DNA from 2 places in the Hoeflea sp. genome. Region 2 is predicted to be linked to the other one. Evidence: predicted binding sites of a transcription regulator. Region 2 holds the regulator's gene; the other holds the start of a gene.
The links. Region 2 encodes PhoB, which activates phosphate uptake and scavenging genes when phosphate is short. Its sites were predicted from a motif close to TGTCATNNANCTGTCAT; they were not measured.

Region 1: phnA (phosphonoacetate hydrolase) is a predicted target of PhoB. The motif match lies at 1,616-1,632, and genes of this name have one in related genera.

The regions. Positions count from the first base shown of each region.
Region 1 is NZ_CFHWAF010000032.1:18,808-26,797, forward strand. It holds gene AC5E6N_RS08460 (putative quinol monooxygenase) at 1-193, shown strand, start outside; gene AC5E6N_RS08465 (sugar-binding transcriptional regulator) at 602-1,549, opposite strand; gene phnA (phosphonoacetate hydrolase) at 1,657-2,928, shown strand; gene AC5E6N_RS08475 (alkaline phosphatase family protein) at 2,921-4,231, shown strand; gene AC5E6N_RS08480 (TRAP transporter substrate-binding protein) at 4,254-5,303, shown strand; gene AC5E6N_RS08485 (TRAP transporter small permease subunit) at 5,372-5,914, shown strand; gene AC5E6N_RS08490 (TRAP transporter large permease) at 5,911-7,467, shown strand; gene AC5E6N_RS08495 (amidase) at 7,471-7,990, shown strand, end outside.
Region 2 is NZ_CFHWAF010000039.1:4,469-12,458, forward strand. It holds gene AC5E6N_RS09690 (carbohydrate ABC transporter permease) at 1-319, shown strand, start outside; gene AC5E6N_RS09695 (carbohydrate ABC transporter permease) at 316-1,134, shown strand; gene AC5E6N_RS09700 (extracellular solute-binding protein) at 1,196-2,437, shown strand; gene AC5E6N_RS09705 (winged helix-turn-helix transcriptional regulator) at 2,597-3,133, opposite strand; gene AC5E6N_RS09710 (VOC family protein) at 3,175-3,546, shown strand; gene phoB (phosphate regulon transcriptional regulator PhoB) at 3,574-4,257, opposite strand; gene phoU (phosphate signaling complex protein PhoU) at 4,306-5,040, opposite strand; gene pstB (phosphate ABC transporter ATP-binding protein PstB) at 5,063-5,881, opposite strand; gene pstA (phosphate ABC transporter permease PstA) at 5,969-7,261, opposite strand; gene pstC (phosphate ABC transporter permease subunit PstC) at 7,261-7,990, opposite strand, start outside.

The sequences.
Region 1 (7,990 bases), on a different contig from region 2:
GGTGGCACTGCGGATCGACGAAACAAACTTCGCGATCTTCGACGCCTTCGCTGACAATTCCGGTCGCGAGGCCCACTTCGCCGGCCAGGTCGCGGGCCTACTGAATGAGAGGGCGGCCGATCTCGTTGAAGGCGGCTGGGACGAGGGCGTCGTTGCCAACGTCCGCAACTACGAAATCCTCGCGATCAACTAGTCCGTTGCAACCAGCACGCGCCTGGCGCTTCCGGCGCCGGGCGTTTGGGTCCCTGCATCTAGCCAGTGGACCTAGATCGCCGTCATTACGGAAGCAGACATGCTATCCCAGCCCGGAAATGTCTACTCCGTCCGCGAAGCGACCACCGGACCCGGGTAGTACAACATCGCACAATCGGCAGTGAATAGCGGACCGTGCGCGATTAAAACGCGAACTATTCCTTCGCTATAGCCCTACGCTTGTCTGCAATATGGAACGCGATTGCTCTACGCCATTCGGTTGTGCATCATAATGCTCCGTTAGAATGCAAACACAACATCCGATCTTGGTTGAACTGGAAACTATCTGTAGCGCCCATTGGCCTTAAGTGGCGGCGGTGGCGTGCTCGTCCAACGGCCAAGATTTCGTTTATCTCGCTAGTTCAAGCAGTTCACTTGCCGCGTTCTCGTCGACAATCAGCGTATGGGCGAGGCCACGGCGGAGGGCCGCCAGGATGACCGGGACCTTCGCCTTGCCGCCCGAAGCCAGCACGAGATGCGGGATGGCAAGCAGGTCTTCGATGGGCGGTGCGACGATCCGGTCGGTTACCTCATGCGCGATCGTATCGCCATCGGCGGTCAGATAGTGGCCGCAAATGTCGCCGACGGCGCCGGCAGCGAGGAGCGATCGACGCAGGTCTTCCGAAACCAGGCCGTATTCTACACTGCGCGATCGCGGCGTCAGATCGACGGCGCTGACGAGAGCGACATCAACCTTGCGCACCTGGTCGAACGTCTCGCGCACCGAGCCGGATGAGACCAGCGCATCGCGCATGCCCTTGTCGTCGGCGAACATCGGCGCGGTAACATAATAGCAGGGGCCTTGCAGGATGCGGGCGAAGCGGGCGGCCACGTCATACGGGTTGACGGGGGTGCTGCGCGGAAAGCCGCCGCAAAAGGAGACAACCGTGTTGCGGCGACCATTCTTGCGCGTGATCGCACTGGCCGCCGCATCGATCGTGCCGCCCCAGCCGACGCCGACCACATAATCGTCGCCGATCGTCTCGGACAGGAAGTGCCCGGCCGCCATACCGCTCACCCGGCGCACATCGGTCTCGGGGGCCGGCGCCGGCACGACGATCACCTCGGCGAGGCCGAAGCACTCCTTGAGTGCCGCTTCCATTTCGACACAGGGGCCGTGCGGCGTGTTGATGCGGAGCTGAACCGCGCCGGACGCCCGCAACTCACCAATGATCTGGTTCACCCGCGCGCGGCTCAGCCCGACCTTTTCGGCAATCGCCGACTGGGTAAGCCCTTCCTGGAAATGATACCAGGCGATACGTGCCGCGAGGCGAGGTTCGGTGGAAACACTCATCATGTCGCGCTGTTATCAAATGACCATGCTTTGGTCACCACTAACAAATGTATTTTATTAAATTACATTTGTCATTCGACTGTCATGTTGAACGGCTAATCGACTCCTCCATGACCAAACCGACCTATCCTGACCCATCCTTCTCCTGCAATGGACGCGACTATCCCGCGCCGCGCCAGCCGGTCGTCGTGATCTGCATCGATGGCTTCGATCCGGCCTATCTGGAAGCCGCGCGCGTGCATCGGCTTTGCCCGTTCCTCGGTGATCTGATCGAACAATACGGCCAGCGGACGGCCGCATCGGCGCTGCCGAGTTTCACCAATCCCAACAACATGTCGCTGATCACGGGCGTCGCCCCGGCGCGGCACGGCATCTCAGGCAATTACGCGCTCGATCCCGAAACCGGCGCGCCGGTGATGATGAACACGCCGGCGTTCCTGCGCGCCGAGACGATCCTGGCCATGGCGCATCAGGCCGGCCTGTCGGTCGGCGCGGTCACGGCGAAGGACAAGCTGCGGCGCCTGCTCAGCGCGGGGCTTCCGGAGGACGATAGACGACGGGCGGTGTGCCTGTCGATCGAGGCCCTGGCGAAGGATACCGATGAAACGGTCGATCCGGCGGTCCGCTCGGCGGTCGGCGAGACGCCGCCCGACATCTACAGCGCCGAAGTCAGTCTGGCCGTGCTGCGGGTCGGCCTGGCGCTTCTCGACATGCGGGCGCCGGACCTCCTCTATCTGTCGACGACCGACTACATGCAGCACCGCTACGGACCGGACGCGTCCGAAGTGCTCGACTTCATGGCAGCACTCGACAGCCTCTTGGCCCGGATCGACGCCATGGGCGCGATGATGGTCGTCACCGCGGACCACGGCATGAACGCCAAGACAAAGGCCGATGGCGCGCCGGACGTCGCCTATCTCCAGGACGTTCTGGACGTTGCACTCCCGGAGAAGAGTGCTCGAGTAATCCTGCCGATCACCGACCCCTACATCGTTCATCATGGGGCGCTTGGCGCCTGCGCCATGGTGTATCTGGACGGCGCCGACCCTATCCTTGCCGCCGAATCCCTCATGGCGTTGCGGCAGGTCGACGAGGTTCTGACGCGCGCCGACGCCGCAAGAGAGCTTCAGCTTCCCGAAGACCGTATCGGCGACCTGATGGTGCTTGCGACAGCGTCGGGCGTCTTGGGAACGCGGAAGACGGAACACGATCTGTCGGCGCTGCGCGGGCCCTTGCGGTCGCATGGCGGGCGGCATGAGCAGACCGTGCCCTTCATCGTCAACCGGCCGCTACGCGAAGAGCATCTGCCGTCACCTCTGCGCAATTACGACGCCTTTCATGTCGCCTTGAACCTGCTCGGCCAGGAGGCGGGCCATGGGTGACATTCGCCACGCCGTTCTGGTCGTTCTCGACGGGATGAGACGCGATCTGATCGATGCCGAACGCACGCCGAACCTTGCCAAGTTCGCGGGCAACGCGGCCTGGTTCGCGGACCATCATTCGGCGTTCCCCTCCGTGACGCGGGTCTGCTCGGCAACGATTGCCACGGGTTGCCATCCGCGCCGGCATGAACTGGCTGGCAATGCGATGGTGCTGCGAGAAGACGGTCGGCTGGTGCTGCATGATGCCGGTCATCCCGATTTCCTGCAGCACAAGCGACATGCAACGGGTCGATCCCTGGCAGAACCGACGCTTGCCGAACGGCTTCTGGCCCATGGCGGCGCCATCATCTTCTCCAATGTCTCGCCAGGCGCGGCCTATGCGCATGACCCGGACGGCCACGGGCATGTCTACCACCGGGCCGGCAGCTTCGGGTCGGGACGGGTTCCGGTTCCTAAAGGCGATGCGCTGTGCGTCGGGCGCGGGCTCGATGGCGATCGCGCCATGACGGAACGCTTCGTCGGCGAGGTGCTTGGCGAACGCAAGCCCGGCTTGGCGGTTCTGTGGCTCGGCCATCCCGATACGACCCAGCATTGTGCCGCGCTCGGTTCGCCCGAGCATCTCGCCGCGCTGGCCGAAGCGGATCGGCATGCCGGCACGGTAATCGATGCGGTGTCGAGATTGCGACACAAGGGCGACGATATCCTGCTGCTTGTCGGCTCGGATCACGGGCATCAGACGGTCACGGGGGCGGTCGACATCGACGCGGCACTGATCGTGGCCGGATTGAAGGACAACGCAGCGTCGGACGACGTCGTCGTCGCGCCCAATGGCACGGCGGCGCTGATCTATCTTGCGGAGGCCGTTCGGGGCCGTAGCGATGCCATCGCGGCCTTCCTGAACCGCCAGCCTTGGACGGATCGCGTCATTCCCGCCGATGCATTGGCCGCGATCGGCCATTGCCAGCGCGACGGCCTTGCCGTTGCGGTCGCCATGCGCACCGAAGACACACCGAACGCATATGGCATTCCCGGCACGGCGCTGGTCGCGCAGCCCGGCAACGGCAAGGATCCCGGCATCGGCTTCGGCCAGCATGGCGGGCTCGGCCGTCGCGAACAGGCGCCGTTCCTGATCGCCCAGGGTCCGGGCTTTTCAGCCGGCTCCGTCCACCATCGATGCACTTCGCTCATCGACATCGCACCGACCATCCTCATCCATCTCGGCATTGCCGCCGATGGGATGGATGGCCGTGCGCTGCAAACATCCACCATCCATCACGGAGACGATTATGAGACTGTCACGTAAGGACTTCATTCGCGGTGCTGCCTTGGGCGGCGCCGCAGCGCTGGCAACCCCGGCGATTGCTCAGGGGCGGCGCGAGTTGCGTATGGCAAGCGCCTGGGCCAAGAACTTTCCTGGTTTCGGTACGGCTGCCGAAAGGCTTGCCCGGCGCATCACGACCATGACCGATAGCCGTCTCACCGTCAGAGTTTTTGCGGCAGGCGAACTGGTGCCGCCATTCGACGTCTTCGATGCCGTTTCGACGGGTACCGCCGATCTCTATCATGGGGTTGAGTTCTGGTGGCAAGGCAAGAGCCCGGCGTTCAACTTCTTCACCACGACGCCTTTCGGGCTGACGCCCACCGAGATCAAGTCTTGGATCTATTATGGCGGCGGGCAGGAGCTTTGGGACGAACTGGCCGCTAACTACAATGTGAAATCGTTCCTCGTGGGCAATCCAGGCGTTCAGATGGGCGGTTGGTTCCGCAACGAGATCAACTCGCTTGATGATTTCCGCGGGATCACCATGCGGATGGGCGGTTTTGGCGGCGAAGTCATCCGCCGCGTCGGCGCGACGCCAGCCTCTATCCCAGGCACAGAGGTCTATCAGGCTCTGCAATCGGGCGCCATCGACGCGACCGAATGGGTCGGTCCTTGGAACGACCTTGCCAAAGGCTTCCATCAGGTCGCGAAGTTTTACTATTACCCCGGCTGGCACGAGCCCTCCTCGAACGTGTCGGCAGGCTTCAATCTGGATGTCTGGAACAGTCTAAGCGTGGCCGATCAGGAGATCATCAAGGCTGCCTGCCAAGCGGAGAATGACGAGATGCAGGCGGAATTTCAGGCCAGCAATGGCACGGCCCTCGACAGCATCGTGACCGAGCACGGCGTCCAGTTGCGGCCCTATAGCGACGATGTGTTGCTGGCCCTGGGGCAAACCTCGCAAGAGGTGGTGGCCGAAGCCGCGGCAGGTGATGCTTTTACGGCCCGTGTCCATGACAGCTATATGGCGTTCCATGCCGGTGCGCGGCGGGTGACAGAAACGTCCGAGCAGCCATTCGCGCGGGCGCGTGCCATGGTCTTCGCCGCCACCTGATACCAACTCTGGGGGCAAATAACGATGACGGGTGTTCGGGCCTCCATTGTCATGCCTATGAGAACGCGATGAAAAACCAGCGCCTAGGCATGCATCACGTTGACGGCATTGCCATCACCATCGGTTGCCTCTCCGCATGGTTGGTGCCGGCGATGATGTTGTCACAGGTTGCGCTCGTGCTCGGGCGCGGCCTGTTCGGCTTTGGCTCATTAAGGCTCCACGAAGCCATCATTTACTCCAATGTCGTCTTTGTCGGCGCTGGCATCGCTTATGCTCTGGCCAAGAATGGGCACACGCGGATCGATGTCCTACGCGTGCGTATGGCGCCACGCGGCCGGGCATTGGTCGATCTTCTGGCAACGCTGGTTCTCCTCCTGCCGACGATCGCCGTGCTGATGTGGGCATCCACCCCCTATGTTTCTCGCGCATGGGAGACGCTGGAAGGCTCGCGCAGCGTCGGTGGGCTTCCCGGCGTGTTCGTGTTCAAGACCACGCTTCTTGTCATGCCGGCTTTGCTGTTGCTCCCGGCCATCACGATCCTTGCCCGCGCGTGGCGAGACCTTACCGCGCAGGATCGGGACGAGTCCCTGACGCGGGAGCCTCCAGCATGATCGTCGAAGCGCTCCCGCTGCTTTTGCTGATCTTGACCTTCGGTGCGTTGCTTCTGGGATTTCCCGTCGCTTTCACGTTATGCGGTGTATCGATTGGATTTGCGCTGATCGCCGGCCTTTTCGGCCAGTTCGATACGACGTTGCTTCTGGCGCTGGGGCCGCGCATATGGGGCGTCCTGACCAATGAATTGCTGCTTGCGATCCCGCTCTTCATCCTCATGGGCACGGTCCTTGATCGGTCCGGGATCGCTGCTGATCTCCTGACGACGATGGGCGATCTGATGCATCGCATACCTGGTGGTTTGGGCCTGTCGCTGTGTGTGGTCGGCGCGCTTCTTGCCGCATCCACCGGCATTGTCGGCGCCACCGTGATCGCTATGGGGCTGATCTCGCTGCCGGCCCTGTTGGCGCGGGGGTATCCGCCACCGCTTGCGTCGGGGCTGATTTGCGCAACCGGGTCGCTTGGCCAGATCATCCCACCATCGATTGTGCTTGTCTTGCTCGCGGACCAGCTGGGAGCTGTCTATGGTGAAGCCCAGCGTACGGTCGGCAACTGGACCGCACAGCCCGTTTCCGTTGGCGATCTGTTCGCGGGCGCTCTGGTCCCCGGCCTGCTGCTGGTCGGTGTCTATGCGCTCTACCTGCTGGCGGTGTGCTGGTGCCGCCGCATTGATCTGGACAGCGCCAAACATGCTCCTGAGACGATGGCGACCGGTCAGCTGATGGGGGCTTTGATCGCTCCACTCTTTCTGTTGATGGCCGTGCTCGGATCCATCCTTGGCGGTGTGGCGACGCCGACCGAAGCGGCCGGGCTCGGGGCGGCGGGTGCGGTACTGCTTGCGGGATCGAAAGCGGGAACGGCCGGCCGTCGCCTCGTCTGGCTCGGCGTTCTGGCCATCATTCTGGCGCTCGTCCTGCGAACGCTCGGCGACGGGCGCATGCCGGGGCTGTTCGCATCCGCCCCGACCACCGTGACCTACATCTCGATGATCTTGGCGGCGATCATGTTCGCAGCCGCGTTGACCTTCTCGATGGCGGCGACCTTCAAGGCCGGGGTCTTGGTGACCGCCTTGCGCCAAACCCTTGAGATCAGCGCCATGGTCTATGGCATCCTGATCGGCGCCACATGCTTCGCATTGGTCTTTCGCGGGCTGGAGGGTGACGCGGTCGTCGGCGGATTTCTCACGGCCTTGCCCGGCGGAGAGATTGGCGCGCTGGCTTTCGTCATGATCGTGATCTTCGTTCTTGGCTTCTTTCTCGACGTGATCGAGATCATCACGCTGGCCGTGCCGATCCTCGCACTGAGCTTGCTGCAGACGGTCGATCCCCTGTGGTTCGGTGTCCTGGTGGCGGTCAATCTCCAGACGTCCTATCTGACGCCGCCTTTCGGCTTCGCGCTGTTTTATCTGCGCGGCGTCGCGCCCGAGACGGTACGAACCGTCGACATGTATCACGGCGTGCTGCCCTTCGCGGCGCTGCAGCTCATCGTCTTGGGAATTCTGCTCGCGGTTCCGGGTCTGGTCACGGCACTGCCGCAATGGCTGAGAGGATGAGCGATGAACGACATGGTTCCCAGGTCCGCGACAGACATCGCCGCGGCGATCGAAGCCGGTGAGGCCAAACCGACGGCGCTGCTGGCCGCCTGTCTTTGGCAAATCGATCGACTTGAACCAGAGATAAGGGCTTGGGCGCATCTCGACCGCACATTCGCAATGGAACAAGCCCGCGCGGCGGATGCGCGCCAGGCGTCCGGCAAACGGTTGAGCCGGCTCGATGGCGTGCCCTTCGCCGTCAAGGACAATATCGATACGAGCGATTTGCCGACGGAGATGGGATCGCCGATCCACAAGGGCCGCCGGCCGGACAAGGACGCGCGGATTGTCGCCGCGATGCGTGATCTCGGCATGGTGCTGATGGGCAAGACGGTGACCACGCCTTTCGGCATGAACGCGCCGGCACCGACGCGAAACCCTATCGACCCAAACCGCACGCTGGGAGCATCGTCGGTGGGATCGGCCGCCGCCGTCGCGGCAGGCATGGTGCCGCTCACGGTCAACACCCAGAACACGTCGTCGT
Region 2 (7,990 bases):
CGCCGCGGAGGTCGACGGCGCGGAAGACGGCTGGACGCGTTTCTGGACCGTTACATGGCCGATGCTCGGCCCGACGACGCTGTTCGTCCTGATCGTCACGGCGGCCAATGCGTTCAGGGTGTTCGAGACCGTCGCGACCATGACACAGGGAGGTCCGGCCTTTGCCTCCGACACGATCGTCTACGCCCTCTACCGGGAAGGTTTCGTCTATTTCAAGGCCGGTTATGCCAGCGCCATCACCGTGGTCTTCTTTGCAGCGCTCCTGCTTCTGACCGCGTTTCAGATCCTCCTCATAGAACGCCGGGTGCATTACCGATGAGACCGGCGGCGCTCCTTTCCCTCGGCCTGATCTCGCTCGGCGCGGCGATGGTTCTGCTGCCGTTCGTCTGGATGATCTCGGTGGCCCTCAAACCGCATGCGGAGATCTTCACCACGAACGTGTCGCTGCTGCCGGCACGGCCGACGCTTCAGAACTTCTGGAAGGCGCTCGCCGAGACCGATATTCCGCTTTACCTCCTCAACGGCGTGATCGTGACGGGCGGCATCCTGGTGCTGCAACTGGCGATCACCGTGCCGTGCGCCTATGCCCTCGCCCATCGCCGCTTCGCCGGACGAACGCTGCTTTTCGGCGCGGTCGTGGCGGCGCTGCTGGTGCCGTTCCATGTCACCGCCATACCGATCTTCCTGGGATTTGCCTGGGCGAAGCTCCTGAACAGCTATACCGCGCTGATCCTGCCGTTCATAGCATCGGCGTTCGGGCTTTTCCTCCTGCGTCAGGCCTTCGCGCAAATTCCGGCAGAGCTGATCGACGCCGCCCGCGTCGACGGGATGAGCGAGATGGGCATTGCCTGGCGCGTCGCCTTTCCCCTTGGCCTGCCGACGGTGATGGCATTTTCGATCTTCTCCGTGACCGCCCACTGGAACGACCTCTTCTGGCCGCTGATCGCAACCACCGATCCGCATCTCGCCACGCCGCCCCGGGGCATCCTTTTCTTCCGTGACGAGGAAAGCGGCGACGATGTCGGCCCGCTGATGGCCGGCGCCACGCTGATCACCCTGCCGCTGATCCTGGGCTTTCTCCTGGCGCAGAAGCGTTTCACCCAGGGGCTCGCCAACACGGGACTGAAGAAATAAGTACCCGCGTAGCAACCGGGGCCGCCCGCCCCTCCATTCCATGACACTGAAGAGGAACATCATGAAGCATCTCCTTCTATCCGCCGGTATCGTCCTCGCCGCAAGTTCGGCAATGGCCGAGACCGAAATCCGGGTCCATTACGCCATCCCCACCATCTGGGCCGAAACCCAGGACGCGCTCGCCACCGCGTTCATGCAGGCCAATCCGGACATCAAGATCACCATTGACGGTCCGGCCGAAGGCTACGCAGACGGCGTGCAGAGGCTGCTGCGCGAGGCGGTCGCCGGAACCGCGCCGGATGTCGCCTATGTCGGCCTCAACCGCTGGCGTATCCTCGAAGACCGCGGCCTCACTCAACCGCTCGACGGTTTTCTGCCCGGGGATCCGATGGCCGCCGGATATACGCCGGCGTTACTCTCCCTTGGCCAGTTCGAAGGCATCCAGCATGCGCTCGGCACGTCGGCCTCGACCATGGTCATGTATGTCAATCCGGATCTCGTCGAACAGGCCGGCGGCTCGATGGACGATTTCCCGGAAACCTTCGACGGGATCATCGAACTTGCTGCCAGGATCGATGCGCTTGGCGACACCATCGAGGGCGTGTGGATCCATCGCCACGACTGGCGCTTCCAGTCGCTCCTGGGCTCGCATGGCGGACGTCCGATGACCGAGGACGAAAGCGACATTACGTTCGACGCCGAGGCCGGCAAGACCGCGGCGGGCCTTTACCAGCGCTTCGCCAAGGAAGCCGGCATGTCATCCATGTCGCAGAACGATGCACGCCAGGCGTTTCCCGCCGGAACGCTCGGCATCTTCTTTGAAAGCTCTTCGCTGCTGACCCGCTTCGAAGAGGGCGCGGACGGAAAGTTCGACGTCACCGTGCTCGGCACGCCGGTCGTTGCCGAGGACAATGTCTATTTCCCGACCGGCGGCTCGGCCATCGTCATGTTGACCCCGGACGTCGAGAAGCAGAAGGCGGCATGGGAATACATCTCCTTCGTCACGGGCCCGGAAGGCCAGAAGATCATCGTCGAGAACACCGGCTATGCGCCGGCAAACAAGATCGTGCTCGATGACGAGGCGTATCTCGGCGCCTATTACGCGGCGAACACCAACGCCAGGACCGCGCATGCCCAGGTCGCCGCCCATGCCGGCCCCTGGTATGCCTATCCCGGTGCGGAAGGTGTGGCCGTGACCGACCTGATCGCCGCCGCGCTGGTCGAGGTCACGGAAGGCGCAGAGGTGGATGCGACGATCTCGGAACTCGCCGACACGCTTCGCATGCAGCTTCAGATGAAGTGATTGCAGACCGGATTCCGGCCGCATCCGGCTTGGCGGGTGCGGCCGCTGCAGCCCCAGCATTTTCCCCATCCAGTCCTTTTCAATATGAGGCTTACAAAATCCGCAATATGCCGTTCTGAAAAGACCGCGATCGGGCGCGCATCTCGGAAGCCGTAGCGATCAGAGCATGCCGCCGACGACGTTGCTTATGCGGAACCCCTCATTGGCCGCCTGGTAGATCGGCCGCGGCGGGTGTGAGGTGATGTCGATCTCGCGGCTCAGCCATTGCCACGCCTCCAGCCTTTGCAGCGACTGGGAGAGTGCGCGATCGGTTATGGGCGACAGGGCGCTCTTGATATCGACAAAACGGCTGGGCCGGCGGCTGACGGCAAGGACAGGAATGGTCCAGGCGCGGCGAAGCAGGGGCTGCCCGGATTTATCCGGCAGAGCGTCGGCAATCGCGGCGGCCATTTTTGCGAACCTTATTCCCTCCCCGGTCAAGCGGTATTCGGGCCTTAAGGGGTGACCATGTCCGGCGTTGCGCTCCAGCAGCCCGAGTTCGACAAGATGCGCCAGGCTCTTGGCGAATGCCGTCCGGCTCGCGCCGGAGGCGACGAGGAGCGGCGCCTGCCGGCCCGGAACACCGTTATGCATCGCCTTCAGGATGGCCATGGACCATGAACGGGACGTAATGTTGACAAGTTTGTCTATGTCCATAAAGTATAGTATATATAAATTTAGTCCAAAGGGAAATCGCGATGGCTGTTGTTACACTGAACGATAGGATCACCTTTGCGCTGTCGGTCAGCGACCGGCACGCAAGCGCGAAATGGTATGGCGACATGCTCGGCTTCGAGCTCCTGCATCACATCGACGAGGCCGGATGGAGCGAGGTCAAGACCATGACCGAGGGCGTGACGCTGGGAATGGGCGAGCAGACGGAGCCGGCCCCCGGCAATGCCGTTCCGGTTTTCGGCGTCGCCGACATCGTTGCCGCGCGGAGCGCGCTGGAGGCCGAGGGGGTCAAGTTTGACGGCCCGACGGATACGATTGAAGGCATGGTCAGCACCGCGACCTTCTACGACCCGGACGGCAATGCACTCATGATCGCACAGGATTTGACGCAATAGAGCGAGATGAGGTTAGAGCAAGTCCGCTCACGTCTCCAGCGAATAGCCGGCACCCCTCACCGTGCGGATCACGTCGCGCATGTTGGAGAGGTTGAGGGCCTTGCGCAGGCGGCCGACATGGACGTCGACGGTGCGTTCGTCCACATAGATATCGTGACCCCAGACGCCGTCGAGAAGCTGGGAGCGGGAAAAGACCCGTGTCGGCGAGGTCATGAAGAATTCCAGCAGCCGGAATTCCGTCGGGCCGAGCTTGATCTCGCGGCCGCGGCGGTAGACGCGATGGGTCTCGCGGTCGAGCTCGATATCGCCGGCCTTGAGCACGGTCGAAATCGTCTCCGGCTTGACCCGGCGCAGGAGCGCGCGTACGCGGGCCATGAGTTCCGGTGTCGAGAACGGCTTGACGACATAGTCGTCGGCGCCGGTGGAAAGGCCCCTCACCCGTTCGCTTTCCTCGCCGCGCGCGGTCAGAAGAATGATCGGCAGGCGCTCGGTCTCGGGGCGGATGCGCAGCCGGCGGCACAGTTCTATGCCCGAGAGCCCCGGCAACATCCAGTCGAGGATCAACAGATCGGGAACGCGTTCCTGCAGCTTGATCTCGGCCTCGTCGCCGCGCAGAACGGTATCGACCTCGTAACCCTCGGCCTCGAGATTGTAACGCAGGAGAACGCTCAGCGCCTCCTCGTCTTCAACAACAGTGATTTGCGGTGCTATACCCATGTTCATTCTCCGGCGGCGCGCCGATCGCGGCCCGCCCGCCCGTCACTCGTCGGCGCCCACGCTCGCCGTTTCGTCGTCTTTCGGCCTGTCGGGCGAAAGCTGGGAGCCGGTGCTGATATAGTATACGGTCTCGGCGATGTTGGTGGCATGATCGCCGATACGCTCGATGTTCTTGGCGCAGAACAGCAGATGGGTACACGCGGTGATGTTGCGCGGGTCTTCCATCATATAGGTGAGCAGTTCGCGGAACAGGGAGGTGTAGATCGCGTCGATTTCCTCGTCGCGTTCGCGGATGGAATTGGCAAGCTCCGGAGAGCGGGACGAATAGGCGTCCAGCACTTCCTTGAGCTGCGTCAGCGCCAGCTCGGCCAGGTGATCGAGACCGCGCACCAGCTTCTTGGGCTGCGCCATGCCGTGGACGGCAAGCACCCGCTTGGCAATGTTCTTGGCCATGTCTCCGACGCGCTCGAGATCGGCGGCGATGCGGATCGAGCCGATAATATCGCGCAGATCGGCGGCCATGGGCTGGCGCTTGGCGATGACCAGCACGGCCTTCTCGCCGATCTGACGCTCGGCGTCGTCGAGGAGCAGATCGTCGGAGATCACCTTCTGGGACAGCCCCGCGTCGCCATTGACCAGCGCGGCGACGGATTCTTCGAGCATGCGCTCGGCAATCCCGCCCATTTCGGCAATGCGCCGCGCCAGGAACTGCAGATCCTCGTCGTAGGACGTAACCGTATGCGCGGCAAGCTGGCTGTTGGAGTTCTGTTCGCTCATGATCTTTCCTGTCCGCGCAAGATCAGCCGAAGCGGCCGGTGATGTAGTCCTGGGTGCGCTGATCGTCCGGGTTGGTGAACATCTTGTCCGTATCGCCTTCCTCGACCAGACTGCCGAGATGGAACATGGCGGTGCGCTGCGAGACCCGCGCGGCCTGCTGCATGGAGTGGGTCACGATGACGATCGTGAAGTTCTGGCGCAGTTCATCGATCAGTTCCTCGACCTTGGCGGTGGCGATCGGATCGAGCGCCGAACAGGGCTCGTCCATCAGGATCACCTCAGGGCTGACGGCGATGGCGCGGGCGATGCACAGGCGCTGCTGCTGACCGCCCGAAAGGCCGGTGCCGGGCTCATGGAGCCGGTCCTTGACTTCATCGAACAGGCCTGCCCTGCGCAGGCTGGTCTCGACAATTTCATCAAATTCCGTCTTGCTTCTGGCCAGACCATGGATGCGCGGGCCGTAGGCGATGTTCTCGTAGATCGACTTCGGAAAGGGGTTGGGCTTCTGGAACACCATTCCGACACTCGCCCGCAATTCGACAACGTCGACGGATGCATCGTAGATGTCGGCGCCGTCGAGCGTGATGCTTCCTTTCACGTCGCACCCGTCGATCGTGTCGTTCATGCGGTTGAGGCAGCGCAGGAAAGTGGACTTGCCGCAACCGGACGGACCGATGAGCGCCGTCACCTGATATTGCCGGATATCGAGGTCGACGTCGTAGAGCGCCTGCGAGCCGCTGTAAAAGACGCTCACCATGCGGCCCTGCATCTTTATCGGCGGTTGCGTTTCGGTTTTTGCGCCGACCGCCTCTTCAACTGCTGCTTCCGACATCATATTCATCCTTCAATACCCCATACCTTTGACTTCATGCACCGCCGGACGTCCCCTTGCAACCTGCAAACCGGACGACCGTCCCGGTCGGCGACGTCACCAGCGGCGCTCGAACCGGTTTCTCAGGAATACCGCCAGCCCGTTCATCAGGATCAGGAAGCCGAGCAGCACCAGAATGGCCGCGGACGTCCGCGACACGAACCCGCGTTCCGGGCTGTCCGCCCAGATGTAAATCTGTGTCGGAAGCGCGGTCGACGCGGAAAACACACCTTCCGGATGACTGGTGATAAAGGCGTTCATGCCGATAAGCAGCAGCGGCGCGGTCTCGCCCAGCGCCTGCGCCAGCCCGATAATCGTGCCGGTGAGAATGGTCGGCATCGACAGCGGCAGCATGTGATGAAAGACCGCCTCGTGCCGCGACGCTCCGACACCGAGCGCTGCTTCCCTTATCGATGAGGGAACCGAGCGCAATGCGGCCCGCGTGACGATGATCATGGTCGGCAATGTCATGAGCGACAGGACCATGCCACCGACCAGCGGCGCCGAGCGCGGCAGGCCGAACCAGCCGAGGAAAACGGCAAGGCCGAGCAGACCGAAGACGACCGAAGGCACCGCGGCCAGATTGTTGATGTTGATCTCGATGAGATCGGTCAGTCTGTTCTTGGGCGCAAATTCCTCAAGATAGACGGCCGCCGCGATGCCGATCGGGAAACTGATCAGGAAACACACCAGCAGGGCCCAGAACGAGCCGGAAATCGCGCCGGCGAGACCGGCAAGCTCCGGAAAGCGGGAATCGGCATTGAGGATCAGGGCGACGTTGAACGGTTTGGAGACGACACCCTTTGCCTTGAGCTGGTCGAACCACTCGATCTGCTGATCGCTGACACGTCTGCGATCCTCGAGGACATCGCGGGAAATCTGGCCCTTGGCAAACTGATCCAGCGGATCGGCAAACGGCACATTGAACGTGAAGGTCTTGCCGATCAGATCGGGATTGTCGATCACATGGTTGCGGACCAGGAACGGCGCCGAGGAGGTGAACATGCCGAAATAGGCACGCCGCTGCGCGCGCGGAATCTCAGTGGGATCGAGCGCAAGCAGGGATGAGCGGACGATGTTGCGCCAGGGCCCATTCATCAGGTCGTCCGGATCAAGCTCGGCATTCGTGAGGTCGACCGTGATCTCAGCCTTGGTCTGCACGAAGGCCGACGCGCCCGTGTAAAGAAGCGTGGAAATCAGAAGGGCCAGAAAGCCGATGGCGAATGAAATCGCGGCGATACCATAGCGCTGCAGCCTGCGGTCGGCGGCATAACGCTTGCGGCGGCGCGCCGCCATTTCCGGCGACTTCCAGGCGGGGCGGGCGAGCGGTGTTTCCGCGACATCAGACATCAGTACTTCTCCCGGTACTTACGCACGATGCGCAGCGCAATCAGGTTGAGGAACAGGGTTATGATAAAGAGCATCAGACCGAGCGCGAAGGCGGCAAGCGTTTTCGGATTGTCGAACTCGGAATCGCCGATCAGAAGCGTGACGATCTGAACCGTGACGGTCGTCACCGAGTCGAGCGGGTTGAGCGTCATCTTTGCAATCAGTCCGGCGGCCATGACGACGATCATCGTCTCGCCGATGGCGCGGCTGAGCGCGAGAAGCACGCCGCCGACGATCCCCGGCAGGGCCGCCGGAAGCAACACCTTGCTGACGGTTTCACCAGTGGTCGCTCCGATCGCCAGCGAACCGTCACGAATCGACTGCGGAACCGCGGCGAACGCATCGTCCGACAGAGACGATATGAACGGGATGAGCATGATGCCCATGACGCCGCCGGCCGCGATCGCGCTGTTGGGCGCGACATCGAGACCGATGCTGAGGCCGAACTGCCTGAGCGCCGGAGCGACGGTCAGCACCGCGAAGAACCCGTAGACGACGGTGGGGATGCCGGCGAGCACTTCCAGCATCGGCTTGACGAATGCACGGAACCGCGGCGAGGCATATTCGGTCAGATAGATGGCCGAGAGGATGCCCACCGGTACCGCAACAAGCATCGCCAGCGCCGCAACCAGGATGGTGCCGAGGAAGACGGGGATCGCGCCGAACGCGCCCTGTCCGGCGACCTGGTCC